Regions from separate parts of the Halochromatium sp. NSM3 genome, predicted to be linked through region 1. Evidence: predicted binding sites of a transcription regulator. Region 1 holds the regulator's gene; each other region holds the start of a gene.

The links. Region 1 encodes FNR, which switches genes on or off when oxygen is low (the NO sensors DNR and NnrR bind a similar motif). Its sites were predicted from a motif close to TTGATNTANATCAA; they were not measured.
Region 2: AC54T3_RS10125 (nitrous oxide-stimulated promoter family protein) is a predicted target of FNR. The motif match lies at 4,980-4,993, and genes of this name have one in related genera.
Region 3: hcp (hydroxylamine reductase) is a predicted target of FNR. The motif match lies at 3,402-3,415, and genes of this name have one in related genera.

What each region holds. Positions count from the first base shown of each region.
Region 1 covers NZ_JCAQIA010000031.1:20,333-30,506, forward strand. Annotated here, with positions in the region: gene queC (7-cyano-7-deazaguanine synthase QueC) at 1-80, shown strand, start outside; gene AC54T3_RS12925 (6-pyruvoyl trahydropterin synthase family protein) at 80-1,306, shown strand; gene queE (7-carboxy-7-deazaguanine synthase) at 1,319-1,969, shown strand; gene AC54T3_RS12935 (transglycosylase SLT domain-containing protein) at 1,984-3,078, opposite strand; gene AC54T3_RS12940 (methyltransferase domain-containing protein) at 3,213-3,980, shown strand; gene rnhA (ribonuclease HI) at 3,970-4,500, shown strand; gene dnaQ (DNA polymerase III subunit epsilon) at 4,527-5,285, shown strand; gene fnr (fumarate/nitrate reduction transcriptional regulator Fnr) at 5,361-6,119, opposite strand; gene AC54T3_RS12960 (sulfur globule family protein) at 6,480-6,884, opposite strand; partial or broken gene pyrG (CTP synthase) at 7,122-8,747, shown strand; gene kdsA (3-deoxy-8-phosphooctulonate synthase) at 8,870-9,703, shown strand; gene eno (phosphopyruvate hydratase) at 9,797-10,174, shown strand, end outside.
Region 2 covers NZ_JCAQIA010000020.1:28,225-38,398, reverse strand. Annotated here, with positions in the region: gene sufB (Fe-S cluster assembly protein SufB) at 1-328, opposite strand, end outside; gene AC54T3_RS10145 (Fe(3+) ABC transporter substrate-binding protein) at 630-1,691, shown strand; gene AC54T3_RS10140 (ABC transporter permease) at 1,819-3,498, shown strand; gene AC54T3_RS10135 (ABC transporter ATP-binding protein) at 3,532-4,653, shown strand; gene AC54T3_RS10130 (hypothetical protein) at 4,721-4,888, opposite strand; gene AC54T3_RS10125 (nitrous oxide-stimulated promoter family protein) at 5,084-5,419, shown strand; gene AC54T3_RS10120 (NnrU family protein) at 5,490-6,074, opposite strand; gene AC54T3_RS10115 (M14 family metallopeptidase) at 6,254-7,300, shown strand; gene AC54T3_RS10110 (NUDIX hydrolase) at 7,384-7,983, opposite strand; gene phoB (phosphate regulon transcriptional regulator PhoB) at 8,149-8,829, shown strand; gene phoR (phosphate regulon sensor histidine kinase PhoR) at 8,868-10,174, shown strand, end outside.
Region 3 covers NZ_JCAQIA010000011.1:60,194-70,367, forward strand. Annotated here, with positions in the region: gene AC54T3_RS06715 (sigma-54-dependent transcriptional regulator) at 1-1,182, shown strand, start outside; gene AC54T3_RS06720 (Crp/Fnr family transcriptional regulator) at 1,219-1,842, opposite strand; gene hcp (hydroxylamine reductase) at 1,997-3,289, opposite strand; gene uvrA (excinuclease ABC subunit UvrA) at 3,488-6,343, opposite strand; gene AC54T3_RS06735 (YceH family protein) at 6,430-7,161, opposite strand; gene fabA (3-hydroxyacyl-[acyl-carrier-protein] dehydratase FabA) at 7,248-7,763, opposite strand; gene AC54T3_RS06745 (proline--tRNA ligase) at 7,817-9,544, opposite strand; gene phbB (acetoacetyl-CoA reductase) at 9,611-10,174, opposite strand, start outside.

The sequences.
Region 1 (10,174 bases):
CCTGCCAGCTGCGGGCCAAGGGCTTTGCCGAGGCCGGGCTCGCCGATCCGCTGTGGCAGCGGTTCGCGGAGTCGGGCTGATGACCGAACGACTCTATTATCAAGCCGCCGCCTCGTTCGAGGCGGCGCGCCGCGTCGCCGTGCTGCCACAGGGGCATCGCGCGCGCCGCCTGCATGGTCATGGCTTCAAGGCGCGCGTCCTGGCCGAGCTGCCGCCCGCTTGGGGCGGTTTCGACGGCGCCGAAACCGAGGCCCTGGCTGCGGCATTGCGCGACAGCGTCGAGGCGCTGGATTACACCGATCTCAATGAACAACTGGCGGTGCCGACCGACGAGCATCTAGCGGCCTGGGTGCAACAGCAACTGGAGCACCGGCACGCGCTGCCAGGCATCGCCCAGGTCGGCATCCAGAGCACCGGCGAGCAGGGCGTCGAGCTGCGCCTTGGCGCCGATGACGCAGGCCCAAGGACGCGGCGCGCCCATGCCCATGTCTGGCGCCGATTCCGATTCGAGGCCGCGCATCGGTTGGTGAATGTGCCGCCCGACCATCCGTGCGGCCGCATGCATGGGCATGGGTTCGAGGTCATTCTGCATGCCGAGCAGGAACTGGCGCGGGAGTCGGATGCGCTTCCCGGCGCCGCCGCGCACATGGGCATCGATGACGACCAGCTCGGCGCGCTCTGGGCGCCGCTGCACGCCGAACTCGACCACTGTTGCCTGAACGATCTACCGGGGCTAGAGAATCCAACCAGCGAACTGCTTGCGGCTTGGATTTGGCGGCGTCTCAAGCCCAGACTGCCGGCGCTGTCCTTGGTCAGTGTGTACGAGACCGCCACCGCCGGCTGTCATTATGATGGCCAGGACTATCGTATCTGGAAGGAGATGCGCTTCGAGGGCGCGTTGCGCCTCGGACGGGCGCCGGTCGGTGATCCGCGCCGCCGTCTGCATGGGCATAGCTATCTGCTGCGCCTGCATCTCACAGCGCCCTTGGACGCGGTGCGCGGCTGGACCATCGATTACGGCGATGTGAAGGCGCTGTTCAAGCCGGTCTATGCGCAGCTCGATCATCATGAGCTGAACGGGCTGACGGGGCTTTCCGACCCCAGCACCGCGCGGCTCGCCTGCTGGATCCGCGAGGCCATCGCCGAGGCGCTGCCGCAAGCGGATCGGCTTGAACTCACCGAGCGGCCCGGTTGCGGGGTGTTGCTGTGCTGGGGGGCAAGCTGGGGCGCGCGCTGGGGGGCGAATGGGGAGACGATGCCTTCACAACAAGCGGCGCAACAAACGGCGGCGGTGCTACCGCTCTGAAGGCCAAGGCCGATGCCGTCCGTCTACCAGGTCAAGGAGGTCTTCTATACGCTGCAGGGCGAGGGCGCTCGCAGTGGTCGCGCTGCGGTGTTCTGTCGCTTTGCCGGCTGCAACCTCTGGTCAGGTCTGGAGCGCGATCGCGTAACCGCGCTTTGCGACTTCTGCGATACCGACTTCCGTGGTACCGATGGCCCCGGTGGTGGGCGCTTCGAGAGCGCTGAGGCACTCGCCGAGCAGATCCTGCGGCAGTGGCCAACGCGGGAGAAGGGGCGCGCCGATGGGGGGTATGTGGTCTGCACCGGTGGCGAGCCGCTGTTGCAACTGGATGCGGCGCTGATCGATGCCCTGCATGCGCGCGGGTTTGAGGTCGCGGTCGAGACCAACGGCACGCAACCGGCACCGCGCGGGATCGACTGGCTCTGCGTCAGCCCGAAGGCGGACGCGCCCTTGATGATCGAAACCGGCGATGAACTCAAGCTGATCTTCCCGCAGCCAGCGGCTCCACCGGAGCGTTTCGCCCAGCTCGACTTCGCCGAGTTCTTCCTGCAGCCGATGGACGGCCCAAGGTTGGCCGAGCATACCCAGCAGACGCTCGCCTACTGCCAGGCCCATCCGCAATGGCGGCTCGGCCTACAGCTGCATAAGTTACTCGGGATTCCCTAGCCGCGCACGCGGGACTAGCTGTCGCCACCTGCCGTGCTTGAAGGCTGCTTGGTCGCGGCCAGACTGGGTTCCGCGAGTTTGCCGGCCTTGGCCAAGGCCGTGCGTAGCTTGTCGCCGGTACCGGCGGGAACGAGGACGAGATGTGGGCCGCCTGGCAAGGTCTTGCCGCGCTTCAGGCCCGGATTCAATTGCTTGAGCTGAGTCACCGTGACCCCGCAGGCCTGTGCCGCTTGCGCGAGATCGATCTGTTGCCCTGCCTCGACGATCTCGAGGCGCGGCTGATTGGCGATCACCGGCATCTCCAGGCCATGCGTCTCGGGCTCACGCATCAGCGTGGCGATCGCGAGCAGCTTTGGCACATAGTGCTCGGTTTCGGCGGGCAGATTGAGCGACCAGAAATCGGTGGGTTTGCCAGCGGCTCGGTTCGCGCGCTGCGCGGCGCGCACGCGGCCAGGTCCGGCGTTGTAGCCGGCCAGCGCCAGCGCCCAGTCGCCATCGAACTCTTGGTTTAATTGCCGCAGATAGGCGATGGCCCCTCGGGTCGAGGCCAGGATGTCGTTGCGTCCGTCATACCAGCTATTCTGTTTCAGGCCCATCTCGACGCCGGTGTAGGGCATGAACTGCCACATTCCGGTCGCGCTTTTCGGCGAGATGGCATGCGGGTTGTAGCGGCTCTCGACCTCGGGCAGCAGGGCGAGTTCGGCGGGCAAGCCGTGGCGCTCTAATTCCTCAACGATCAGATGCAGATAAGGTCGCGCTCGGCGGGTCAGATCCGTGAGATAATCCGGGTTGCGCTTGAGGCTGTGCAGGGCGCGCTCGATCCGCGCATGCGGCGTCACGCCCAGGCTGTCTCCATACCGAACCCGATCCCAGAGGTCGTCGCCCGAACGCGCGAAGCGATGCCGCTGGCTGCTGCTTGTACCCTGCGCCCGGCCGATGACCCTGACATCGACGGCGGGTCTCACATAGCCATATTCACGGGCCGAGACGGAAAAGCTTTGCGGGAGGGTGCTGTCTTCACCGGTGGGCTGAGTCGCGCAGCCGCTCAGTAAAAGGATTAGGCTGGAGGCGGAATAGGCGAGCAGAGGGGTGCGGAGAGCACTTGGCATAAGAGATGACGCAGCAGCTGGAATGTGAAGATGATGCGCTTTGTTCTTATTTTGATGCGCTTAGCGGCCAAAATATACGGGAAACCCCGGAGGTGTGCCAGTCGTTCGCACCTTCACCTAGGGGCGAGCGTCCGATGAGATCCTGCTCACAGCAGGATGGCGAGCCGCTTGAGGTGCTCGCTAAGTGGTACAAGACGCCGATCGGCCGTCGGGTGGCATGCGCCGAGAGCGCTTGCGTCGAACGCATGATCGAGAACTCATTCGGCCACTTCTTGGTGCAGATCGGCTGTGGCGGGCAGTTCGGCGATGTGCTCGAGCGCAGCCGGATCCGGACCCGGGTGGTCCTCGGCGAGCAGCCTTACGCACAGGGGGGCGGTTCGCCACTGCGCGCGCGCCCGAGTGAATTGCCGCTTGCGGCGGCCAGTGTCGATGCAGTGCTTCTGCCGCACACTCTCGATTTCGTGGAGCACCCGCAACCCGTGCTGCGCGAGGCTGAGCGCGTCTTGATCCCGGAAGGGCGCATCTTGATCATCGGCTTCAATCCGTTGAGCGCCTGGGGGCTGATGCGCGGGGTCTTCCGCAAGCCGCGCGTTCCCTGGTGCGGTCATCAGTTGACGGCCTCCAGGCTCGGCGACTGGCTCGATCTGCTTGGTTTTCAGCTCGAGGTGCGCGAATGGCTACTGTTTCGGCCACCGCTGCGCTCAGCCTATCACAGCCGTCTCGAGGGGCTGGAGCAAGCGGGCGCGCGCTGGTGGCCGGTGTTTGGCGGTGTGTATGTGATTCGGGCCGTGAAGCGGGTGAGTCTGTCGACCCCCGTTCGCCAACGCTGGAAGCCTCGTCCGGCCTTTTTACCTGGAGGAGCCATGAAACCCACCGCTCGTGAGACGAACCATGCTCGATAGCCGTTCAGCAGAGGTTGCGGGCCAGCATCAAGCGCCCGCGCCAACACCGGAACCAACACAGGCGCCAACACCAACACCAGCGGTCGAGGTGTTCACCGACGGGGCCTGCAAGGGCAATCCGGGGCCGGGCGGCTGGGGAGCCTTGCTGCGCTATGGCGCACACGAGAAGGAGCTGTTTGGCGGTGAAGCGCAGACGACGAACAATCGCATGGAGCTGATGGCCGTGATCCAGGCCCTAGAGGCGCTCAAGCGCCAGAGTGAGGTCATCCTGACCGTCGACTCACGCTATGTGCGCGATGGCGTCGAGCGCTGGATGAAAGGCTGGAAGCGCAACGGCTGGATGACCAAACAGCGCACCCCGGTCAAGAACCAAGATCTCTGGCAACGCTTGGATCAGGCGCTCGCCGGCCATCGGGTGCGTTGGCACTGGGTGCGCGGGCATAGCGGGCATGCCGAGAACGAGCGTGCCGATCAGCTTGCCAACAAGGGCATTCCCAAGGGCCTTTCAAAGCGAGGCTGAGCCTCGTTGACGTGGGAGCAAACCGGATGCGACAACTGGTACTGGATACAGAAACCACCGGGCTCGAGCCGAGCGAGGGACATCGGATCATCGAGATCGGCTGCGTTGAGGTGATCGAGCGGCGGCTCACCAAGGCCAATTTCCACCATTATCTGCAACCGGATCGCGAGATCGATGCCGGCGCGGTCGCGGTGCATGGGATCTCGAATGCCTTCCTCGCGGATAAGCCGCGCTTTGCCGACATCGCCGAGGAACTCATCGCGTATCTTCGTGGCGCCGAGCTGGTGATCCATAACGCGGCCTTTGATATCGGCTTCCTCAATCACGAGTTGAGGCAGTGGCGCGCTGATGCGCCGCGCATCGAGGATCTCTGCACGGTCGTCGACACCCTGGGCTTGGCGCGCCAACGCCATCCAGGGCAGCGCAATAGCCTCGACGCCCTTTGTCGGCGCTACGAGATCGACAACGCGCGCCGGGATCTGCATGGGGCATTGCTCGATGCCGAGATCCTCGCCGATGTCTACTTGGCGATGACCGGTGGGCAGGTGGCACTGGCGCTCGGGAGTGACGCGAGTGGAGGTCAACAGGGCGCGCGCGCCGAAGCGGAGGCTCGCCCAAGGCGCCTACGAGCGGATAGGCCCGCGCTGCGCGTGGTGCGCGCGAGCGACTCGGAACTCGAGGCGCATCGCGATCGTCTGCAGGCGATTGGCACCGCGAGCGCCAGTGGCTGTGTCTGGCTGTCGCTGACCGACGAGAACGCGCGGACGGTGTCACGCACGGCCTGAACGCTGGCATTGGTGGGCGCTCGGCCCCTGGTGTGTGACGATCAGGCTAGGTCTTGTGCCCCGAGCCTCGGGGGCTCAATTCGAGCGTTGCTTATGCGTGCTGGAGGGCGCGGAGCCCGCCATCATCTCCAGCGCTGGGAGATTCAGCAGCTCGACATGTTTGCGGTCGACGCGCAGCAGTCCATCTTCCTGGAAACGGGTGAAAAGGCGGCTCACGGTCTCGACCGCCAAGCCGAGATAGCTGCCGATCTCATGGCGCGACATGCTCAGGTAGAAGTCGGTCGGCGAGAGGCCGCGCTTGCTCAAGCGGCTGGACATGCTGGTGAGGAAGGCCGCGAGCCGTTCCTCGGCGTTCTTCTTGCCGAGCAGCAGCAGCATGTCGGCATCCTGTCCGATCTCCTTACTCAGCAACCGATACATCTGGTGTTGCAGCGAGGGGATCGAGGTCGCTAGCTCCTCGAAGCGCTGGAAGGGCACCTCGCAGATGGCCGAGGTCTCAAGCACCTTGGCCGAGCAGGCATGGCAGGACTTGTCGATCGCATCAAGGCCGATGATCTCGCCAGGGAGATGGAAGCCGAGCACCTGCTCGCCGCCTTCCTCGCTCGGCGCGTAGGTCTTGACGGAGCCGGTCTTGACCACGTAGAGCGAGCGGAAGCGCTCGCCGCCACGAAACAGATGATCACCGCGATGAAGGGGCCGGGAGCGCTTGATGATCGAGTCGAGTCGCTCGACATCTTCCGGCGCCAAGCCCATCGGTAGACAGAGCTGCGACAGAGAGCAGTTCTTGCAGGCGACTCGGATCGTGTCGAACGAGATTACTTTTCGCTGAGTCAAGGCAAGGTTCCAGTGTGTGGTTTGGTTGTATTCTGCAACTCAAGTTGACATGCATCAAGCGTCAATATGATTTACATACACGCGTACTGCGCGATGAAATACGTGCTCCGAGGTCCGTCAGCCCGAAGGGCCCGCCCGTGAGGCCGAGAGGCGATGGATCGGGTTGTCCCGAGCGTGCTTTTCGATCGCGCGCGCCGGTGGCGGCCAACCGTCGCGTCTGGCTCGATGGAGTTTGGAGGGGGTTCAGACAACCTCGGAAAGGGAAGGTCGACCCGGCTTGGGGACCTTGGAGTGGTGCTCGCCCTGATACAAAAAAGCCGCGCCGAGGCGCGGCTTTAGGCAGCAGTCGTGGACCGTGCCTTACTTGGCTTCTTGAGCGGCCGGTGCGGCGGGAGCCATCGGAGCACCATAGGGCATGCCGTAAGGCGCGCCATAGCCGTAGGGGGCGCCGTAGCCGTAGCCCGGGTAGCCGCCACCATAGCCATACGGATGGCCATAGCCATAGCCGTTGCCGTAACCACGACCATAGCCATTTCCACGTCCGCGACCGTAGCCACGACCGCCACCGCTCATGCTCATGTTGAAGTCGCCGTAGCCGTCGCCGACCATGTCGCTGAACATGTCGCCCATACCGTCACCCCAGCCGTTGCCGTAGCCAGGGCCACCGTAGCCAGGACCCCCCCACCAAGCCTGAGCAGCGTTCATCGAGAAGGCCGCGCTCGTGGCGATGGCGGCGATACCCATAACCTTTGCAAACTTATTCATTTGGTGATGCTCCGAAGGGTGGTGAATCGATCCATCCCGGCTCGCACGGTATTCGAGTTTGGCCCCGCATCGAACCGAGTGGAGGTCCGTAGAGTAACGAACATCACCGAGTATACGTACCGACCGGGGACTTGTGAAGTGCGCGCTTGATCACGGTGCGAATTGTGAGGTTGGGGCCATTTTGCTACCTTGAGAGGGGTATCCTATCTGGACCCAAGTCGTCTGCCTGTTCAGGTCATGCCCAAGTATATTTTCGTTACCGGCGGCGTCGTCTCGTCGCTCGGCAAAGGTATTGCGTCCGCGTCCCTGGCCGCGCTGCTCGAAGCACGCGGTCTCAAGGTGACCATGATCAAACTCGACCCCTACATCAATGTCGATCCGGGCACCATGAGCCCGTTTCAGCATGGGGAGGTCTATGTCACCGATGATGGCGCCGAGACCGATCTCGATCTCGGTCACTACGAACGCTTCCTGCGCACCCGCATGGGGCGCAACAACAACTTCACCACCGGTCAGATCTACGAGAGCGTGATCCGCAAGGAGCGCCGCGGTGACTACCTCGGTCGCACCGTGCAGGTGATCCCGCACATCACCGATGAGATCAAGGATGCGATCCGGCTCGGCGCCTGTGATGCCGACATCGCCATCGTCGAGATCGGTGGCACCGTCGGCGACATCGAGTCGCTGCCGTTCCTCGAGGCGATCCGCCAGATGCGCGTCGAACTCGGGGTCGACAACGCGCTGTTCATGCATCTGACGCTGGTGCCCTTTATCCCAGCCGCCGGCGAGATCAAGACCAAGCCGACCCAGCACTCGGTCAAGGAGCTGCGCTCGATCGGTATCCAGCCCGACATCCTGCTCTGTCGGGCCGAACGCGATCTGCCCGACGAGGAGCGGCGTAAGATCGCGCTCTTCACCAATGTCCCCGAGCGCGCGGTGATCTCGGCCATCGACGCCGATCACATCTACCGCATCCCGATGCTGCTGCACGCCCAAGAGCTGGATGCGTTGGTAGTGCACCAGTTTCGACTCGAGGTGCCCGAGGCCGATCTCTCCGAATGGCAGCGTGTACTGGAAGGGCTCGAGCATCCGCGCGAGGCGGTGACTATCGGCATGGTCGGTAAGTACATGGGGCTGACCGAGGCCTACAAATCGCTCTCCGAGGCGTTGATCCACGCCGGCGTGCACACCCGAACCCGGGTCAAGATTCGCTACCTCGACGCCGAGGAGATCGAGACCCAAGGCCCCGGTTGCCTCGATGGACTGGATGCGGTGCTGGTGCCCGGCGGTTTCGGCGAGCGCGGGATCGAGGGCAAGATCGCTGCGGTCGGCTATGCGCGCAAGCAACGCATCCCCTACCTCGGCATCTGTCTCGGCATGCAGGTTGCCGTGATCGAGTACGCGCGCAATGTCGCCCGGCTCGAAGGCGCGCACAGCACCGAGTTCCTCGCCGACACACCGCATCCGGTGATTGCCTTGATCACCGAATGGCAGACCGAGCAGGGCCGACGCGAGACGCGCAGCGCGGACTCCGACAAGGGCGGCACCATGCGTCTCGGCGGACAACACTGCCGCCTGGAGCCGGGCAGTCTGGCGCGCGCGACCTATGGCACGCCACAGGTGCGTGAGCGCCATCGCCATCGTTACGAGTTCAATAATCGCTACTGTGATGCGATGAAGGATGCCGGCATGCGCTTCTCGGGCTGGTCGCTGGACTCGCGCCTGGTCGAGATCATCGAGATCCCGGACCATCCTTGGTTCGTCGGCTGCCAGTTCCACCCCGAGTTCACCTCGACGCCACGCGACGGCCACCCGCTGTTTCGCGGTTTCCTCGAGGCGGCCCTGGCCTATCAACAGCGGCAGGGGCGCCCGTCGGCCAAGCTGGACGAGCGCCCAGAGGAGGCGGACCCGGATGCGAACGTAGGGGAGAACCCCGCCGCGCAGTCAGAACTGCTGCGCGCCGAAGGGTCGCAGGAGCTGGTCTGATGCAGCTCTGTGGCACCGAGGTCGGCCTCGAGCATCCGCTGTTCTTGATCGCCGGGCCGTGCGTGATCGAGAGCGAGACACTGGCGCAGGACACGGCGGGGCAGCTCAAGGAGCTGACCGCTCGGTTGGGCATCCCCTTTATCTATAAATCGTCCTTCGACAAGGCCAATCGCTCCTCGATCGATGGCTTTCGCGGCCTCGGCGTCGAGGCCGGCCTCAGGATTCTGGAGGGGGTGCGCGAGCGCATCGGCGTCCGGGTGCTGACCGATGTGCACGAAGACACGCCGCTGGCCGAGGTCGCGGCGGTGGTCGATGTGCTGCAAACGCCTGCGTTCCTCTGTCGGCAGACCAACTTCATCCTTGCGGTGGCTGCGCAAGGGCTACCGGTCAACCTCAAGAAGGGCCAGTTCCTGGCACCTTGGGACATGCTGCGAGTGGTCGAGAAGGCGCGCTCGAGTGGCAATCAGCAGTTGATGGTGTGTGAGCGCGGAGCTAGCTTCGGGTATAACAACCTGGTCTCGGACATGCGCGCACTCGCCGTGCTGCGTGAGACCGGCTGCCCGGTGGTCTTCGATGCGACTCACTCGGTACAGCTGCCAGGCGGTCAGGGCCACAGTTCCGGCGGCCAGCGCGAGTTTGTGCCGGTGCTCGCTCGCGCGGCGGTCGCCGCTGGCGTGGCCGGCGTCTTTATGGAGACGCATCCCAATCCGGCTCAGGCGAAGAGCGATGGACCCAATGCCTGGCCCTTGCCTCTGATGGCTGAGCTGCTAGAGACCTTGATGGGGCTGGACCGCTTGGTCAAGGCCCAAGGGTTGGCGGAGCAGCGGCTCTAGCGTATCGGCAGCGCTTGAGTCACCGCTGACGTCACCATTGGCAAAAATTACCGAAAAGACCGACCATTTTGTGCTTGGAAAGAGGATTGAATCATGTCCGAGATCGTTGATGTCCGTGCCCGCGAGATCCTGGACTCGCGCGGCAATCCCACCGTCGAAGTCGATGTCATCACCGCCGAGGGCGCGCTCGGGCGCGCCGCAGTGCCATCCGGCGCTTCGACCGGCTCGCGCGAGGCGCTGGAGCTGCGCGATGGCGACAAATCCCGCTATGGCGGCAAAGGCGTACTGAACGCCTGCGCCCATGTCAACGGCGAGCTGCGGGACGCGGTCGCGGGCCTGGAAGTGACCGAGCAGGAGACGCTCGATCGCCACATGATCGAACTCGATGGTACCGAGAACAAGGCACGGCTTGGCGCCAATGCCATCCTCGGCGTGTCCATGGCTGCGGCCCATGCCGCCGCGCAGGAAAAG
Region 2 (10,174 bases), on a different contig from region 1:
TCTTGGGGCCGTCCTTCTTCTTCGGCGCCGAGAAGTAGGAGATGGCCTGGTAGTCGATCGGCGCATAGTGGACCGAGGCCCAGGTCGGGGTCGGCATCTCGAGCCACTTGTGGTAGGCCGCAAGGCGCCAGTCGGTCATCCACTCGGGCTCGCCCTTGCGCAACGAGATGGCTCGAATCACGCCTTCGTTAAGGCCCGGTGGCAAGGTGTCGGATTCGATGTCGGTGATAAAGCCGTGCTCGTAGCCGGCATTGACCAACGCATCATACTGGCCGGCTGTGTCGACCTTGCTCTCGGCCGTGGTGGCCTCTGCTGGGATCGCGTTCATAGGGGTCCGCTCCGATACCTGAGTAGTTTACTAGGTTATAGTACGACGCCAACGCCGGGTTTCAAGACCCTTGGTCATGATTCCGTGAAAATCCGGCCGCTCGGGCCAGATGCTTGGCGTCAAGGTCATTGCTCGCGCAGGCACTTTCAAGCAGAGATCCGAAAGGCGCCGTCGCTCAGCAGGTTAATCGCAACCATTCTCATCAGTCTTGTTGTTTTCGCTCAGTTCGGACACACTCTGCACCGGAGTGTCCGCGTTGCGGTCCTCGTCATTCCCATCACACCCTTTCTGGAGTCTTACCATGATACCGATCTGCGCTCGCCGCCTCCTGTGTTCCGCTCGCGTGCCCCTCGTCGCCCTCTGCGTGGCGCTCGCGGCGGCCCCAAGTCTTGCCGCCGCCGAGGAGGTCAATCTCTACTCGGCGCGCAAGGAGGCCTTGATCAAACCCTTGCTCGATCGCTTCAGCGAAGAGACCGGGATCGAGGTCAACCTGGTCACCGGCAAGGCCGATGCCTTGCTGCAACGGCTCAAGAGTGAAGGCCGCAACAGCCCGGCCGATGTGCTGCTGACCGTCGACGCCGGCAATCTGCACCGCGCCAAGGCCGCCGGCCTGACCCAGGCTTTCACCTCCAAGGTCGTGAACGAGGCCGTGCCCAAAACCTATCGGGACCCGAACGGTCACTGGGTCGGTCTGTCACTGCGCGCGCGGCCGATCATGTATGTCAAGGGCGAGGTCGATCCCTCCGACCTCTCGACCTACGAGGCGCTCGCCGACGAACAGTGGCAGGGACGCATCTGCATCCGCTCCTCGAGCAATGTCTACAACCAATCCCTGGTCGCCTCGATCATCGCCGCCGACGGCACCGAAGCGGCGCAAGACTGGGCCGAGGCCATTGTCGCGAATATGGCGCGGCCACCCAAGGGCGGAGATCGCGACCAAATCAAGGCCGCCGCCGCTGGTCAATGCGATATCGCAATCGCAAATACCTACTATCTCGCGGGGATGCTGACCTCCGATGACCCGGGCGAGAAAGAACCGGCCGAGAAGATGGCCGTGTTCTGGCCGAATCAGCCCGGCGCCGGCGACGGTCGCGGCACCCATGTCAATGTCAGTGGTGCTGCGGTCACCGCCGCCGCCGAAAACACCGAGGCCGCAGTCAAACTGATCGAGTTCCTCGTCAGCCCGGAGGCGCAGACCTGGTATGCCGAAGTCAACGGCGAGTATCCGGTGCGCGAGGGCGTCGAGATCAGCTCGGTGCTGGCCGAATGGGGCCGTTTCGAGGCCGATGATCTCGATCTGATCGAACTCGGCGAGCTGAACGGCGCGGCGCTGATGCTGATGGATCGCGCCGGCTGGCGTTAAACGCAAGGCGGCCCAAAGGAGGATGGATCGAAGCAGGTGCCCTGCTTGTCAATGGGGTTATGATTAGGTGCTTGCCCCGCGCTGGGGCACCCCTTCCCGATGCTCGCTTCGATCCATCGCAACCTTGATGAGCGCATTCACCCCAGCATTGGCCATGTCCGACGCCTTCGGCGTTCGCGCCTGGTTGCGCGTCTGGCCTCTGCTGCTGATCCTGATCGCGACCCTGCTGGCGTTGCCGATCCTGGTCATCGTCGGTTTCCTGTTCGTGCCGGCGGGCGAGGTCTGGGCGCACCTGGTCGAGACGGTCCTAGCCGATTATGTCGGCCATTCGCTGCTGCTGATGCTCGGGGTCACGCTCGGCACCCTCATCGGCGGGGTGGGGACCGCCTGGCTGACGAGCATGTGTCGGTTTCCCGGTCGCGGCTTTTTCGAATGGGCCCTGCTGCTGCCGATGGCGATGCCCGCCTACATCATCGCCTACACCTACACCGGCCTGCTCGACTTCGCCGGCCCGGTGCAGACCGGCCTGCGCGAGCTGACCGGTTGGGGCTGGGGCGATTATTGGTTTCCGCGCGTGCGCTCCCTGCCCGGTGCTGCGGTGATGTTGTCGCTGGTGCTCTATCCCTATGTCTACCTGCTCTCGCGCGCGGCGTTCCTGAGTCAGTCGCTGTGCGTGCTCGATGTCAGCCGGACCTTGGGCAACGGCCCCTGGCGAACCTTTTTTACGGTGGCGCTACCGCTGGCGCGCCCGGCGATCGTCGCCGGTCTCTCGCTGGCGCTCATGGAGACGCTCGCCGACTACGGCACCGTTGAGTACTTTGGCGTCTCCACCTTCACCACCGGCATCTTCCGCACCTGGTTCGGGCTCGGCAATCCCGCCGCCGCCGCGCAACTCTCGGCCATGCTGCTCGGGTTCGTGTTCTTGCTCATCCTGCTCGAGCGCCACTCGCGCGGCGCGGCGCGCTATCACGATACCAGCCAGCGCCAGCAGTCGATCCGGCGCTTGCCGCTGCGCGACTGGCAGGCGGTCGCGGCAGTCGGCTTTTGCTTGGCTCCGCTCACCCTCGGTTTTCTGCTGCCGGCCGGGCAGTTGATGGTCTGGTCCATCACCGTTGCCGATCAGCGCCTGGATGCCGAGTTCGCGCGCCTGGCGCTGAACAGCCTCGCGCTCGCCGCTGGCGCTGCGGTGCTGGCGCTGGGGCTGGCGCTGATGCTCGGCTATGGCCGCCGGCTGCTGCCGACGCAGCCGGTGCGCATGGCGGTGCGCACCGCCGGCATGGGCTACGCGATACCCGGCACGGTAATCGCGGTCGGGGTGATGATTCCCTTCGCCTGGATCGACAACAGCCTCGATAGCTGGATGCGCGCGCACTTCGGCCTCTCCACCGGATTGCTGCTGAGCGGATCGCTCGCGGCCTTGCTCTTCGCCTATCTGGTGCGCTTCCTCGCCATCTCCTTGCAAACGGTCGAGTCCGGCTTGAGCAAGATCCGCCCCTCGATGGACGAGGCCGGGCGCTCGCTCGGGCTCAAGCCGCGCGAGGTGCTGCGTGAGATCCACATGCCGATGCTCAAAGGCAGTCTGCTGACGGCCCTGCTGCTGGTGTTCGTCGATGTGCTCAAGGAGCTGCCGGCCACCCTGATCCTGCGTCCGTTCAACTTCAACACCCTCGCCGTGCGCGCCTACGAGTTGGCCTCCGATGAACGCCTCGCCGATTCCGCTCCGGCGGCCTTGACCATCGTCGCCGCTGGCCTGATCCCGGTGATCATCCTCAGCCGCTCCATCACCCGCTCGCGCGCGAGCCTGTAACCGGCTGCCGTCGCTGCATGCCCTGCCCCGCCCATGACTGAGCGCTTCGATCACTTAGACCCCAACCCGCCGGCGCGTTTAGAGCTGCGCGGAGTCGATGTCGCCTACGGCGAGACCACCGTGGTGCGCCATGTCGACTTCATGCTCGAGAGTGGCACCCTCGGTTGTCTGCTCGGCCCCAGCGGCTGCGGCAAGACCACGCTGTTGCGCGCCATCGCCGGCTTCGAGCCGGTGAGCAAGGGCAACATCCTGATCCGCGGCCATTGCGTCTCCGAGCCCGGCTGGACGCTGGCGCCGGAGCATCGCCATATTGGCATGGTGTTTCAGGACTTCGCCCTGTTTCCGCATCTCTCGGTGGCCGACAACATCGGCTTCGGCCTGCGCACGTTCAGCGCGCCGCGCCGCCAAACCCGCATCGACGAACTGCTGGAACTGGTCGAACTCAGCGAGGCGGCCCAGCTCTATCCGCACGAACTCTCGGGCGGGATGCAGCAGCGCGTGGCGCTGGCGCGAGCCATGGCGCCGCGCCCGGATATCCTCTTGCTCGATGAGCCGTTCTCGAGCATGGACGCCGAGTTGCGCGAGCAACTCGCGCGCGAGGTGCGCACGCTGCTCAAGCACGAGGCGATCACCGCTATCCTGGTGACCCATGATCAGTTCGAGGCCTTCGCGATGGCGGATCAGATCGCCGTGCTCAACCAAGGCGCAGTGCACCAATCGGGCACCGGCTTTGAGCTGTATCACGAACCGGCGGATCGCTTCATCGCCGATTTCATCGGGCATGGCGTCCTGATGCCGGCAAGCGTGTCGAATTCCGGGCAGTTGCGCACCGAACTCGGCCGTGCCGAGGGGCCACAGTCGCCGTTTCTCGAGGCCGGTAGTGAAGTCGAGGTGTTGATCCGTCCGCACGATATCCTCTACGACGAATCCAGCCCGCGCGAGGCCACGATCGTCGAACGTGCATTTCGCGGCGCCGAATTCCTCTACACCCTGCAACTCGATAGCGGCACCGAGGTGCTGTGCCTGGTGCCGAGCCATCACCGCCATGAGGTCGGCGAGCGCATCGGTATCCGGCTGCAGGCCGAGCATCTGGTCGTTCTCCCGAGTGCCGAGTCGGGTCCAGGTTCAGGCTCAGCAGGCCCAGGCCCAGACTGACGCGGCCTTGATCGCCCACTCGGGCGCCGAGTGCCTCCCGAGCGAGGGCACTGGCAAGCGCCTCCGATCAGCGCGTCTCCTCGTCTTCCGAGGCCGGCTCATCGGCGTCGTCGTGGCCGCGTTTGCGCATGATCGCCGGGCCGGGCGAAGGGCCCTCGCCGTCGCGAAACAGCCAGACGAAGAGCGCGATCATCGCCACGAAGGAGCCGGCGAGAAAAACGTTGGTCCAAAACATAGTGCTTGTCTTCAGGATCGGTGTCGAATGGAGGACTGAGCCACGCCGAAACGCGGCCCTCAGTATAGACGGGCTTCGGACTCAGGATGAGTTGACATTTATCAAACCGTTTTGGTGCGGTTTTTCGATAATAGCCCCATGCAGATGCCAGTCCAACGCCCTAGCTCCCCGTCGCGGTCAAGCAAAAAAGCAGCGATGCGCCCGGCGAACAGGGGCCGCCGCATCCGGCGCGAGAAGCGCACCATCGCCGCGATGTGCGCCATCTACTGCCAGGCGCATCATGCCCGCAGCGCCGAGGCAAGCCGGCTCTGCGGGGCGTGCGAGGACCTCCTGCGCTATGCCCATCAGCGGCTCGATCAATGCGTGTTCGGTGAGCTGAAGCAGCCTTGCGATCAGTGCGCGACGGACTGCTACAGCAAGACCCAGCGCCCGCGTCTACTCGCGGTGATGCGCTACGCCGAGCCGCGTCTGCGCTGGCGCCAACCGCTGTTGAGCCTCTTGCTCCTGATCGACGAGTGGCGCGCCCGCTGAAACGCGCGGCGCGCCTTGTCGACCCCGGCCCGCGCGTGGCGGACTTATCCAGGCGTTTTGCCCAAGCCGCTCAGCCCACCGTTCCCAGCGGGGCGACGCCGAAGAGCGCCTGATGCAGCCAGAACAGGAACAGCAGATACAGCACGAGTCCACCGCCGAGCGCGATCCCATCATTGAATCGGCTGCTGGGCGCGCCGGGCACCGGAATCGGCGTGCGCCGCTTCAGCGAGATGCGATCGGCCACCGCCCAGGCCAGAAAGCCGCCGAACAGCAGCACATCGGCCAGGGTGCCGTTCGCTAGCAAATGGGCGAACGCCCAGAGCTTGACCGCCAACAGCATCGGATGCTTGGTCGCGCGCTGGATGCGGCCCGGCAGGTAGGCCGCCAAGAGCAGAACGAACACCGGCAACATCAGCAGCAGCGTGATGTGGCGCATCCAGATCGGCGCCTGATAGAGCAGGATCGCGCCGCTGCTGCGCGCCGCCTCATAACCGTTGACGATCAACACCAGGCCGAGCAGCGCGATCAGCCCGTAGGCGGCTTTCCACACCACCGGTCCGAGCCGTGTCGCCATGCGATCGCGCCACTGGGCATCGATGATCGCCACCGAGTGCACGCCGAGGAACAGGATCAATCCAACAATCAGCCAGAGCATAACAAGAGATCTCGTATCGATGAGGTGAGCCGTTGCGGTGCAACCCGGTAAGCCCAGACACTGAGGCTGGCAACCCCTTACCGGGCTCGCTTCGGTGCTAGAGTAACGTATCCAGGGCGGGTACTGCGCCGCCACCCGCGCGCAACCGATTCCGCGCAACCGACAGGATCTGTCCACGCATGACCGAGACGCCCCTCACCCTGCATGAACTCGACCAGCTTCCCGACGGGCTGCTTGAACTCAACAGCATCGACCTCGGCACGCGGCTGCCGGGCCCGACGCTGATCCATCTCGCCGGCGAGCGCGAGCCGGCGCTGTTCGTGTCGGTGTTGATGCACGGTAACGAGCCGGTCGGCTGGGACGCGGTGCGGCTCTTGCTCAGCCACTGTCTCGAGCGCCACGGACGCCTGCGCCTGCCGCGCTCGCTGAGTCTGTTCATCGGCAACGTCCAGGCCGCCGCAGCCAATGCACGCCACCTGCCGGATCAGCCCGATTTCAACCGCGTCTGGCCGGGCACCGAGGAACCCGCCTCACCAGCGCAGGCGTTGATGTCGCAGGTGGTCGAGATCATGCAGCGGCGCGGACTGTTCGCCAGCATCGACCTGCACAACAACACCGGCAGCAATCCGCATTACGCCTGCGTCAATCGCCTCGACAACCGCTACCTGCACTTGGCGCGTCTGTTCGCGCGCACGGTGGTGTACTTCGTGCGACCCACCGGCGTTCAGTCGCAGGCCATGGCGCGACTCTGCCCGGCGGTGACGCTCGAATGCGGGCGGGTGGGCGATCGTCGCGGCGTCGAGCACGCGCGCGAATTCATCGATGCTTGCCTGCATCTGTGCGAGCTGCCCGACCACGCCCTTCCGGCGCAGGATCTCGATCTCTTCCACACCGTCGCGCGGGTGACGATCCCGGAACAGGTCAGCTTTGGCTTTCCACCGCACGAGGCGCAGTTGGTGCTGTCACCGGAACTCGAGCGCTTCAACTTTCGCGAGCTACCCGCCGGCACCGCCTTTGCGCAAGCGCGCCCAGGGGCGCGCCTCGAGGTGCGCGACGAGCACGGCCGCAATGTGACCGATCAGTTCTTCCGCATCGAGCAAGACGAGTTGACACTCCAGGTGCCGGCGATGCCCTCAATGCTGACCGCCGACGCCACGGTGATCCGACAAGATTGTCTCTGTTATCTGATGGAGCGCTACAACCAGCATGTACCGCCTCGCCACTGAGTCGGCCCCCTGCGAGGCGCCCCCCCCCGAGAGCCTCTCGAGAATCCCCGATAGCCGTCCCGAGAGCCGCCAACTCCACGCGCTTACTCGGCGACAACCGCCACCGGACCATCGACGGGCGCATCGCTGCCATGGCGCAGGAAGTCCGCCGCACGATAGAGGCCGACCAGGGTTTTGGCATCGGTGATGGTGCCGTTGAGACACCAATCGAGCACCTGATCGAGCGCGACCCAGTGCACCTCGATGACCTCGTCGACATCGTGCCCGAGATTGACCTCGCTCAGCCCACGCGCGAGGAACAGATGGATCACTTCGGCAAGGACGCCCGGCGAGCTGTGCAGGCGACCGAGCGAGTCCCAGGTCGCCGCCATCAACCCCGCTTCCTCGGCGAGTTCCCGCTCGGCGGTTGTCGCCGGTCCTTCACCGGGATCGAGCTTGCCGGCCGGCAGCTCCCACAGCCAGCCCCCGGCGACATGACGGAACTGCCTGAGCAGGCAAACGCGGCGGCGGTCGTCGATCGCCACCGCCGCCGCCCCGCCCGGGTGGCGCACGACCTCGAGATCGACATGACGCCCATTGGGGAGGCGAACGTGCTCCACCCCGACATTGATGATCTTGCCTTGAAACACCTGGCGTCGGCTCTTGTCAGCCCTGTGATCGGTCGGTTCGTCAGCGCTCAATATCTGATCCTAAAGAAGCAAAGCATCCAAGGATTCAGAATATTACCAGCCGTTGGCTCCAGGTAAAGACCAAACGGCGCCAATCAGCCTGCCGCAGTCACGAGACTGTCATCGCATCGACATAGAATGCGTTGCATCCTTAAGCATCAATCCTGCTGGAATCCACCCATGCCCACCGTCATGATCGTCGATGATGAGCCCGATATTCGCGAGGTCATACGCTTCGCGCTCGAAGAAGGCGGTTTTCGCGTCCTTGAGGCGGGTCACGCCGACGAGGCCCGCAAGCTACTCGCCGAGCAACCCGAGCTGGTGCTGCTCGACTGGATGCTGCCAGGCCGCTCCGGCCTCGAACTCGCGGCCCAGCTCAAGCACAGTCCAAAGACGCGCAACATGCCGATCATCATGGTCAGTGCGCGCGGCGAGGAAGAAGACCGCGTCAAGGGGCTGGATACGGGCGCCGATGACTACATCACCAAGCCCTTCTCGCCGCGCGAGATGGTGGCGCGGGTCAACGCCGTGTTGCGGCGCAGCAAGCCCGATGAGGTCCGCGATCAGACCGAGATCGGCGGTCTCACCATCGACAATGTCAGCCACCGCGTCAGCGCCAATGGCATCGCGATCGACATCGCGCCGACCGAATATCGCCTGCTGCACTTCTTTATGACCCATGCCGATCGCGCCTTCAACCGCTCGCAACTGCTCGATCAGGTCTGGGGCGACCAGGTCTATGTCGAGGAGCGCACCGTCGACGTGCATGTCCGTCGCCTGCGCAAGGCGCTCGAGAAGACCGGGCACGAGCACCTGCTGCAAACGGTCCGTGGTGTCGGCTACCGCTTCTCGGACAAATGATGCGACGCGGACCCGCTTACGAGCTGGGATTGATCATCGTGGCCGCGCTCGCTGCGGTGGCGTTGATCACCCTCGGCCTTGGCTGGGCCGAGGCCGTGCTCTTGATGCTATGCCTGCTGCTGGTCCGGCATGCCTGGCATCTGGGGCGGCTAGCGCGCCTGATTCGCCGCCAGCATCGCCTGGTTCCGCCCTTCCCGAAAGGCATCTGGGGCGACATCTATCGCGCCATCGGCCAATACCAGCAACGCGGTCGCAAGGGACGCAAGCGCCAAGTGCGCTTCTTCCGGCGTTTTCGCGAAGCCGCCAACTCGGTGCCCGATGCCTTGGTGGTGCTGGACAAGAACCGTCGCATCGAATGGGCCAACCCGGCCGCGCAGGTGCTGATGGACCTGTCTTGGCCGCGCGACGAAGGCAATGCCTTGTTCGAGGTCTTCGAGCATCCAGAGTTGGCCGACTACATCAACGCGGGCGAGTACGCCCGCCCGCTCGAGGTGGCCCCCGCCCATAACCGCTCGATCATGCTCAGCATTCGCGTTGCCCCCTTCGGCGAGCGCAAGAAGCAACGCCTGGTGGTCGGGCGCGATATCACCAAGATCTTCCACCTGAACCTGATCCGGCGCGACTTCGTCGCCAACGCTTCGCACGAGCTGCGCACCCCGTTGACGGTGATCACTGGCTTCCTGGAAACGCTGGCCGATTCGGCACAGACCCCCTCCAACCATCGCCGGCCGCTCAATCTGATGCAACATCAAGCCGAGCGCATGCGCTGTATCATCGAGGATCTGCTGACCCTGTCACGGCTGGAGATGGACGAGCATGTGCTGGATATCGCCCCGGTCGATGTCCCCTGCGAGCTGGAGCAGATCATCGCCGACGCCTCGGCGCTCAGCGGCGGGCGCCACCAGTTCAGTATCGATATCGACAGCGAGCTGATGCTGCTCGGTAAGGATAGCGAGCTGCGTAGCGCCTTCTCCAACCTCCTCTTCAATGCGGTGAAGCATACGCCGCCCGGCAGCCACATCCAGTTGGTCTGGACAGACACCGCCAGCGGACCGATCTTCCTAGTCGAGGACGATGGTCCAGGGATCGAGCCAGAGCATATTCCGCGCCTGACCGAGCGCTTCTATCGGGTGGACAAGGCGCGTTCCCGCGCCTCGGGTGGCACCGGGCTTGGTTTGGCGATCGTCAAGCATGTCTTGAGTCGCCACGACGCGCGCCTGGCGGTGGCGAGTGAGCCAGGTCAGGGCACCACCTTCACCTGCCATTTCCCGCCCGGCAACGCGCTGACCGCCTCCCAGCTCGAGCACCACATCCAGGCCGCAGCACCATCGGCGCTGGGCGCCTC
Region 3 (10,174 bases), on a different contig from region 1:
GCGAGCCTGGAGCGCCGTCTTAGCGAGCAGCGCACGCGGGTTCGGCGTAACTTTCGGCTCGATGCGGTGGTGCGCGGGCCGAACAGTCCGCTGCACGCGATCTGCGAGCAACTGGCCCGGCTCGCGCCCTACGACATCCCGGTGCTGCTGACTGGCGAATCCGGCACCGGCAAGGAGCTGTTCGCGCGCGCGCTGCATTACAACAGCCTGCGCGCCGAGCAGCCTTTCGTCGCCGAGAACTGCGGCGCGCTGCCGGATCAGCTACTCGAGAGCGAGCTATTCGGCCATCGCCGCGGCGCCTTCACCGGCGCGGTGGCGGACCGGGTTGGGCTGTTCGAGCAGGCCGATGGCGGCACCATCTTCCTCGACGAGATCGGCGATGTGTCGCCGGCGTTCCAGGTCAAGTTGCTGCGCGTGCTACAAGAGGGCGAGATTCGGCCCCTGGGCAGCAATCAGCGCCGCCGTATCGATGTGCGCGTGGTTGCCGCCACCAACCGCGATCTAGACCAGGCGATGGCCGAAGGCAGCTTTCGCGCCGATCTCTACTATCGCCTCGCCGGCGTGACCCTGCGCCTGCCACCGCTGCGCGAGCGGCCAGAGGATATCGCGCCGCTCTGTGAGCGGCTGCTCGACAACGCCGCCACCGCGTTCGGCGTCGCGCGGCCCGAGTTGAGTGAGGCGGCGCTGGCGCAGCTCGAGCGTTATCACTGGCCCGGCAACGTGCGCGAGCTGACCAACGAGATCCAGCGGCTGTTGGTGCTGGGCAGCGGTCGCAAGGCCCTGGGCGTTGAGGATCTGAACTCACGGATCAGGGCTGCGACAACGGTCAGGTCCGCGATCGTAGCACCAGACGCCATGACGGCACCCTTGGGCGCTATGCCGGCCAGTGAGCCTTCACCTGCGGAGCGCGGATTAGCCGAGCGTGTATCGGGCGAACGTGCCTCGGCCGAGTTTGCCACCGCATACTCACTCGCGCCAACAGCGGCATCTGCCTCAGCCTCAGCAGCACTCAGCCTCAAGGACCGCGTCGAGCAGCTAGAGCGGCAGATCTTAAGCGAGACCCTCGAGCGCTGCGGTTGGAACAAGACGCGTGCCGCACAGGCGCTCGGCCTCTCGCGGGTCGGGCTCAATAACAAGCTAGAGCGCTATCAGCTCGAGCAGGAGTCACAAGGTCCAGGTTGAGCGCACGAGCTTGATCGTTCGTTAGAGCCGGCTGACTCAGAGGTCGTCCAGCTCACCAAGCCGCCGCAGGGCGTGGCGGTCATGGATCTGAATCTGTTGTCCGCTGACTGTCATCACCCCCTGATCGCTTAAGCGCCGGGTGATGCGCGACCAGGTCTCGGGCTTGATGGTCAGGCGCGAGGCCAGCGTCGCTTTTGGCCAGGCCAGTGTCAGTTCATCGGCATCGTCGGGCAGTTCGGCCAGCAGCCAGCGGGCGAGGCGCACGCTGGCCGAGTGCAGGGCCAGATTGTCGATCTCGGCTATGAGTGCTTGCAGGCGCTGGCTCAGACTGCCGAGCAGGGCAAAGCAGGTGTCGGGGGAGCCGCGCAGCATGGCGGCGAAATCGTTCGCGTCGATAGCGAGCAGTTCGCTCGGCATCAGGGCGGCGGCGCACACCGGATAGCGGCCAGTGCCCATGAACAGCAGTGCCTCGGCAAAGGTCTGGCCGGGGCCGATCAGCTCGATGATTTTCTCTTCGCCCTCGGCTGAGAGGCGGAACAGGCGGAGTTGCCCGGCGTGGACGAAGAAGAACCGCTCGGCCGGGTCATCCTGAGCGAACAGCCATTGGCCGGCCGCCAGGTGCCGGGTTTGGGCGCGCGCGTAGTCGGTCGATCTCCGCATCGCTCAGTTGCGCGAGTAGCGGTGCCTGGCGCAGGGCCTCATTGGATGGCATGGAACTCCCCGTGTGCGTTGGTACTGAGCCTCAAAAGGCGCTGTGCCGTGGCCAGAATGCGCCAGCGGCCCCGCCGAAAGTGACAGCGGGCTGATCCAGCGCTCAGGCCGCCAGGGCGAGTTTCAGATCCTCGAGCGGATCGCCATTGGTCAGGCGCAGATCATAGGCCGCTTGCAGGCGCGCGAAAATGCCGGGCGTGATGAAGGCCGGCGGCTGCGGCCCGAGGTTGATGCCCTTCACCCCCAGATGCAGCAGCGTCAGCAGCACCGCCACGGCTTTCTGCTCGAACCAACTGATGACCAGGGTCAGCGGCAGATCGTTCACCGTGCACTCGAGCGCTTCGGCCAACGCCACCGCGACCATGATGGCGCCGTAAGCATCATTGCACTGCCCCATGTCGAGCAGGCGCGGCAGGCCGAGATGTTCGCCATAGACATGATCACGAATGCGATATTTGCCGCAGCCGAGGGTGAGGATAAAGGAATCATCCGGCGTGGCGGCGGCATAGTCGGTGAAATAATTGCGCCCCTTTTCGGCGCCATCGCAGCCGCCAATCACAAAGAAATGGCTGATCTTCCCGGCCTTGATCGCCTCCAGAATGGCACCGGCCTGATCGAGAATCACCTGGCGATGGAAGCCCACCGGTTGCTCGGTACCCAGGCGTTCCTCACAGGGCGGGCAGGCGCGCGCGGCGGCAATCACCTGGCTGAAATCCCCGTCTTTAACGTGCTGCCCGGCTGGCACCGCCACCGCGTTGGTGGTGAACAGGCGGTCGCGATAACTCTCGGGCGGAATCAGCACGCAGTTGGTGGTGCCGACAATGGGGCCGGGGAAGGCGGCGAATTCCTTTTTCTGATCCTGCCAGGCACCACCATAGTGGCCGGCGAGATTCGGATGCTCCTGAAACTTGGTGTACATGTGCGCCGGCATCATCTCGCCATGGGTGTAGACCTGGATGTCCGTGCCCTTGACCTGTTCGAGCAGGTGCCAGAGATCGAGCAGATCATGGCCAGTGACCAGAATGCCGGGGCCGGCCTGGGTGCCTTCGCGCAGCGGTGTCGGGCGCGGCGCGCCGAAGGTGGCGATATGACCCTCATCGAGCATCTGCATGACGCGCAGATTCTTCTCGCCGCATTCCAGGCAATACTTGAGCAGGGTGTCCTCGTCGAAATTCACATTGGTCATGGTGGCGAACAGGGCCTCTTCGATGAAGGCCGAGACGGTTTCATCCGATTTGCCCAGCCGCCGGGCATGATGGGCATAGGCGGCCATGCCCTTGAGGCCAAAGATCAGCAGCTCCTGCAAGGACTGGACATCCTCGCTCTTACCGCAGACGCCGGGGCTGTTGACGCAGGCGCTGTTACGAAAGGTTTGTTCGCATTGGTTGCAGAACATCGGAGACACTCCAGGAGCGATGAAATGGATGAATGAGATCGATCAAAACGAACCCCATCCGATCGGTTGGGCGAACGCAGGAACAGACTGGGGTTAGGCGTGCCGGATGGCCTTGACCTTCATCAAGCGGGCCGGGCCGCTCGATCCAGCCGCTCAAGCAACCGGCTCAGTGAACCTGTTTCAGTGACAAGCCCTGCGCTACCAACCCCGTGCCAGCAGCGGCTTCAGAAACTGTCCGGTATACGAGGCCTCACAAGCGGCGATCTGCTCCGGGGTGCCGCTGGCGATGACCTGTCCGCCCTTGTCGCCGCCCTCGGGGCCGAGGTCGATGATCCAGTCGGCGGTCTTGATCACATCCAGGTTGTGCTCGATCACCACGACGGTGTTGCCGGCATCGCGCAGCCAGTGCAGCACCTGGAGCAGATGCTTGACGTCCTCGAAGTGCAGCCCGGTGGTGGGCTCGTCGAGGATATACAGGGTGCGGCCGGTGCCGCGTTTGGACAGTTCGCGGCTGAGTTTGACGCGCTGCGCCTCGCCGCCGGAGAGGGTGGTCGCGGCCTGCCCCAGGCGCAGGTAGCCGAGGCCGACGTCTTCCAGCGTCTTGAGCTTGCGGCGGATCACCTGCACCGGGCCGAAGAAGGCCAGCGCGTCCTCGACAGTGAGGTTGAGCACCTCGTCGATGGTCTTGCCCTTGTAGCGAACCTCGAGCGTCTCGCGGTTGTAGCGCCGGCCCTGACAGACATCGCATTGCACATAGACATCGGGCAGGAAGTGCATCTCGACCCGTATCAGCCCATCGCCCTTGCAGGCCTCGCAGCGCCCGCCCTTGACGTTGAAGCTGAACCGGCCCGGGCCATAGCCGCGTGAGCGCGCCTCGGGCACATTGGCGAAGAGGTCGCGGATCAGGTTGAACAGCCCGGTGTAGGTGGCCGGATTCGAGCGCGGGGTGCGGCCGATCGCGGACTGATCGATATCGACCACCTTGTCGAACTGCTCCAGGCCCTCGACGCCGGCATGCGGTGCGGGTCGCACTGAGGCGTTGTTGAGCAAGCGCGCGGCGAGCGGATAGAGGGTGTCGTTGATCAGGGTCGACTTGCCCGAGCCGGACACGCCAGTGACCACGCAGAAGGTGCCGATCGGGATCTCGGCATCGATACCGCGCAGGTTATTGCCACTGGCGCTGCGGATGATCAGTGGCTGATCGCCGCGCCCCGGACGGCGTTCGCTGGGGATCTCGATGCGTCGGGCGCCGCTGAGATACTGACCGGTCAGCGAGGTCGGCTCGGCGGCGATCGCCTCCGCCGATCCCTGGGCCACCACCTCGCCGCCATGGGCGCCCGCGCCGGGACCTAAGTCGAGCACATGATCGGCGCTGCGGATGGCGTCCTCATCGTGCTCGACGACGATGACGGTGTTGCCGAGATCGCGCAGCCGGGTCAGGGTGCCGAGCAGGCGGGCGTTGTCGCGCTGATGCAGGCCGATCGAGGGCTCGTCGAGGATGTACATGACGCCGACCAGCCCGGCGCCGATTTGGCTCGCCAGTCGGATGCGCTGCGCCTCGCCGCCGGAGAGGGTCTCGGCGCTGCGCGCGAGGGTCAGATAATCGAGCCCGACATCGACTAGGAACCGCAGCCGCTGGCTGATCTCCTGGACGATCTTGGTGGCGATCTCGCCGCGCGTACCGGGCAGTTCGAGCGTCTCGAACCAACGCAGCGAGTCGCCGACCGGCAGCGCGGACAGGGCGGGTAGAGTGCGCTCGGCGATCAGCACCTGCCGCGCGGCCTCATTGAGCCGTCGGCCGGCGCAGCTCGGGCAGGGACGCGCCGAGATGACCTTGGCTAGCTCCTCGCGCACCGTTGCCGAGTCGGTCTCGCGGTAGCGGCGCTCCATGTTCGGGATGATCCCCTCGAAGCTGCGTAGCTTGCCGCTGCCGCGCTCGTGCGGCAGTTTGAACTTGAGCTTCTCCTTGCCGCTGCCGAACAGGGTGTATTGCTGTGCCTGTTCGCTCAGATCACACCAGGCCGCTTCAATATCGAAGCCAAGATGCTCGGCGACACGGGTGAGCATCTGGAAATTATAGCCATTGCGCCGGTCCCAGCCGCGGATGACGCCAGCGGCCAGGCTCAGCTCCGGGTGCAGGATCACCTTGGCCGGGTCGAAGAACTGCTCGACGCCGAGCCCGTCACAGGTCGGGCAGGCGCCGGCCGGGTTGTTGAACGAGAACAACCGTGGCTCAAGCTCGGCCAGACTCCAGCCACAGCGCGGGCAGGCATAGTTGGCGGAGAAGGTCAGCGGCGCGCGCTCCTGGCCGTCGTCGTCTGCGTCCATCCAGGCCACCCGCAGCAGGCCCTTGGAGAGGGCGAGGGCAGTCTCGATCGACTCGGCCAGGCGCAGCTGCAGATCCGCGCGCACCCGGAAGCGATCCACGACCACCTCGATACTGTGCTTACGCTTCGCATCCAGCGGCGGTGGGCTATCGAGTTCGCACAGCTGGCCGTCGACCCGAGCGCGCACGAAGCCCTGGGCGTTCAGTTCGGCGAACAAGGACTGATGATCGCCCTTGCGCTCGGCGACCACCGGGGCCAACAGCATCAGCCGCTCGCCCTCAGGCAGCATCAGGATCTGATCGACCATCTGGCTCACCGTCTGCGCCGCGAGCGGCTCGCCATGGGTCGGGCAGTGCGGGATTCCGACCCGTGCGAAGAGCAGGCGCAGATAGTCGTGGATCTCGGTAATGGTGCCGACCGTCGAGCGCGGGTTGTGCGAGGTGGTCTTCTGTTCGATTGAGATCGCCGGCGACAGGCCCTCGATGTGGTCGACATCGGGCTTGTCCATCATCGACAGGAACTGCCGCGCATAGACCGATAGCGACTCGACATAGCGGCGCTGGCCTTCGGCGTAGAGGGTATCGAACGCGAGCGAGGATTTGCCCGAGCCGGACAGGCCGGTGATCACCACCAGCCGATTGCGCGGCAGGTCGACATTGATGTTCTTGAGATTATGGGTGCGCGCGCCGCGAATGCGGATCTGTTCAACCGATGGGTTGCCCGACATTAACGAGTCCGTCCTGAGTTGTTTCAGCGTCTCCCTCAGCGCCCGGAGCAAGAGCCCTTAGGCTCATCCGGGCGCAGCGCACCGAGCTAGCTCAGCTCTGCCTTGAGTGCATCCAGCTCGGAGCGCAATGCGACGACCTTGGTCTCGAGCTGTTCGACGCGTTGGATGAGTGCTTCCTGTTCTGCGTTGGCGGCTTGCGGTGAAGGGTGGCGGCTGCTGGCTGTGGTTGCGATCGACTCGGCTGAGGGCTCGCCGCAGAGCAGATGCGCGAAGCGTTGCTCGCGCATGCCTGGCTGGCGTGGTAGTTCACGCACCAGGGGCGGGTTGTGATGCGCCAGCTGATCGAGCGAGGTCTGCACTGCGTTCAGGCTGGCGAACTCGGCGAGCCGCGCGCAGTGGGTGCGCAATTCGCCCGTGGTCTGCGGACCGCGCAGCATGAGTACAGAGAGCAACGCCTGCTGTTGGCGGTCGAGCATGAAATGTCCGGTGAGCTTGTGGTCGAAACGCTCGCTGCGACCAGTGAAGCCGACGTGCACCAGACCGCGATCGCGCAGTTGGCCAACGCAGTGGCCAACCTCGCCGGGCGTGAGTTTCATCATCGGATCGCGGGCGCTCTTCTGATTGCAAGCCGTGACAAGACCATTCAGCGTGAGCGGATATTGATCCGGCGTGGTGCGCTCCTTCTCCATCAGACAGCCGAGCACGCGCGCCTCGATCGGCGTCAGCATTGCCGCGCTGGATCCAGCCTCATCGGACATGAGTTCGGATGACGTCGCTGAGGTTGGCCCCGGCTGGTCGTTTTCGGTGTCGAAGTCCAAGGCGCGCTCCGGTTGATCGCTTTTGATATTGATGCTTGGCTCGTGTCGCGTTCAGCCTCGATAGGACCGTTGGGCGCGCTGCTCACTCAGAACCCCTCGGTGGAGGTGAACAGGCCCACGCGCAGATCCTTGGCGGTGTAGATCACGCGACCGTCGACATCCATGGTGCCATCGCCGATGCCGAGCACCAGCTTGCGCGAGATCACGCGTTTCATGCAGACGCGGTAGGTGACCTTCTCGGCGCTTGGCAGCACCTGGCCGGTGAACTTGACCTCACCGACCCCGAGCGCGCGACCGTGGCCGGGGTTACCAATCCAGGCCAGGTAGAAGCCGACGATCTGCCACATGGCATCGAGGCCGAGACAGCCCGGCATCACTGGATCTCCCGGGAAGTGGCAGCCGAAGAACCAGAGTTCCGGCTTGATGTCGAGTTCGGCGATGATCTCGCCCTTGCCGTATTCGCCGCCATGGTCAGCGATGCGGGTCACGCGATCCATCATCAGCATGTTCGGCACCGGCAGTTGGGCGTTGCCGGGCCCGAACATCTCGCCATGGCCACAGGCGAGCAGCTGCTCGCGATCAAAGGATTCGGTTCTGCTCATTCTTGGTCTGGATTCCGTCTCGGTAGGGCGAGGGCAGTGGTTGGTGAGCGTGCTCAGCTAGCCAGTGCGCGCTCGAGGAAGGGGACGATCTCGTCGAGCGCGATCAGCTGCATCTCGGCGTCGCGCCGACCCTTGTATTCGACCTTGCCGTCATCGAGGTGCTTATCGCCGATGACGACGCGGTGAGGGATGCCGATCAGCTCCATGTCGGCGAACATGGAGCCGGGGCGGGCGTCGCGGTCGTCGAGCAGAACCTCGATGCCGACCGCCCGCATGCGCGCATAGAGGTCGTCGACGGCTTCGCGCACGCGGAACGATTTGCCGAGCTTCATCGGCAGCAGCGCGACCTCGAACGGCGCGATGCTGGCGGGCCAGCAGATGCCACGCTCGTCGTGGTGCTGCTCGATCGCGGCGGCGACCACGCGCGAGACGCCGATGCCGTAGCAGCCCATGGTCATGGTCACGGCCTTGCCGGATTCATCGAGCACCACGGCCTTCATCGCCTCGCTGTACTTGCGCCCGAGCTGGAAGATGTGGCCGACCTCGATGCCGCGCGCGATCGTCAGTGAGCCCTGACCGTCCGGGCTGGGATCGCCCTCGACTACACTGCGCAGATCGGCGACCTCGGGGGTCGGTAGATCGCGGCCCCAGTTGAGCCCGAACCAATGCTTGCCGTCCTGGTTGGCGCCGGCACTGAAGTCGGCAGTGGCCGCGACGCTACGATCGGCAATGCAAGGCAGGGGCAGATCCTTGGGCCCGAGCGAGCCGGGGCCGGCGCCGACCGCAGCGCGGATCTCGTCTTCGGTGGCCATGCGCAGCGGCACCAGGATCTGCGGCAATTTCTCGGCCTTGACCGGATTGAGTGCGTGGTCGCCGCGCACCAGCAGTGCGACCAGTCCTTGCTCCGCGCCGGTTTCCGGGTCGGCGCCGGCGACGACCAGGGTCTTGACCGTGCGCTCGATCGGTTGGCCATGCTGCTCGACCAGGTCGGCGATGGTCTTGGCGTTGGGGGTGTCGACCAGGCGTGGCTCCTCGCCGGGCGCCGGTGCGCTGGCATCGAGCCCAACCGCCTCGGCCAGCTCGACATTGGCGGCGTAGTCGCTGCCGGTCGAGAACGCGATCGCATCCTCGCCGGAGTCGGCCAGCACGTGGAACTCGTGCGAGGCGTTGCCGCCGATCGCGCCGGTATCGGCCTGCACGGCGCGAAAGTCGAGCCCGCAACGCTTGAAGATGCGGCTGTAGGTCTCGTACATCACCGCATAGGTGTCGGCGAGCGAGTCCTGATCGACGTGGAACGAGTAGGCGTCCTTCATCAGGAATTCGCGCGCGCGCATGGCGCCGAAGCGGGGGCGGATCTCGTCGCGGAATTTGGTCTGGATCTGATAGTAATTGATCGGCAGCTGCTTGTAGCTGCGCAGCTCATTGCGTGCTAGCTCGGTGATGATCTCCTCGTGCGTCGGGCCGAAGCAGAACTCGCGTTGATGGCGGTCTTTGATCCGCAACAGCTCGGGGCCGTATTGCTCCCAGCGCCCGGACTCCTGCCACAGCTCGGCCGGCTGCACCGCCGGCATCGCGACCTCGAGCGCACCGGCGCGGTCCATCTCCTCGCGCACGATGCGCTCGACCTTGCGCAGCACCCTCAGGCCGAGCGGCAGCCAGGTGTAGAGCCCGGCGGCGAGCTTGCGGATCATGCCGGCGCGCAGCATCAGTTGATGACTGGCGATCTCGGCGTCGGCCGGCGTCTCTTTGACGGTATTCAGCGGAAATTCTGAGGTACGCATGGGCGGCGGGACTCTCGAGCAAAGCGCCGAAGTCTATCGGCGCGACGGGGGTTGGACAACCGCTGATCAATACATGTGTTGTCCGCCGTTGATCGAGAGGGTGGTCCCGGTGATGAATCCGGCCTCATCGGCGACGAGAAAGAGCACCGCACGCGCGATGTCCTCGGGCTGGCCAAGGCGACCGACCGGGATGCGGGCGATGATCTTCTCGAGCACATTGGCCGGCACCGAGCGCACCATCTCGGTATCCACATAACCGGGCGCGACCGCGTTGACGGTGATGCCCTTGGCCGCGCCCTCTTGGGCGAGCGCTTTGGTGAAGCCATGGATGCCGGATTTGGCCGCCGCATAGTTGACCTGGCCATATTGGCCGGCCTGGCCGTTGATCGAGCCGATGTTGACGATACGCCCAAAGGCGCGCTCGCGCATGCCGTCGATGACCGCGCGCGCGCAATTGAAGCAAGACCCCAGATTGGTGTCGATGACCTGCTGCCACTGATCCGGGCGCATCTTGTGGAGGGTGCCGTCACGGGTGATGCCAGCATTGTTGACCAGCACATCGATGGGGCCAAAGTCCTGCTCGATGCGCTTGATGCCTGCGGCGACGGCGTCGAAATCGGCGACATCGAA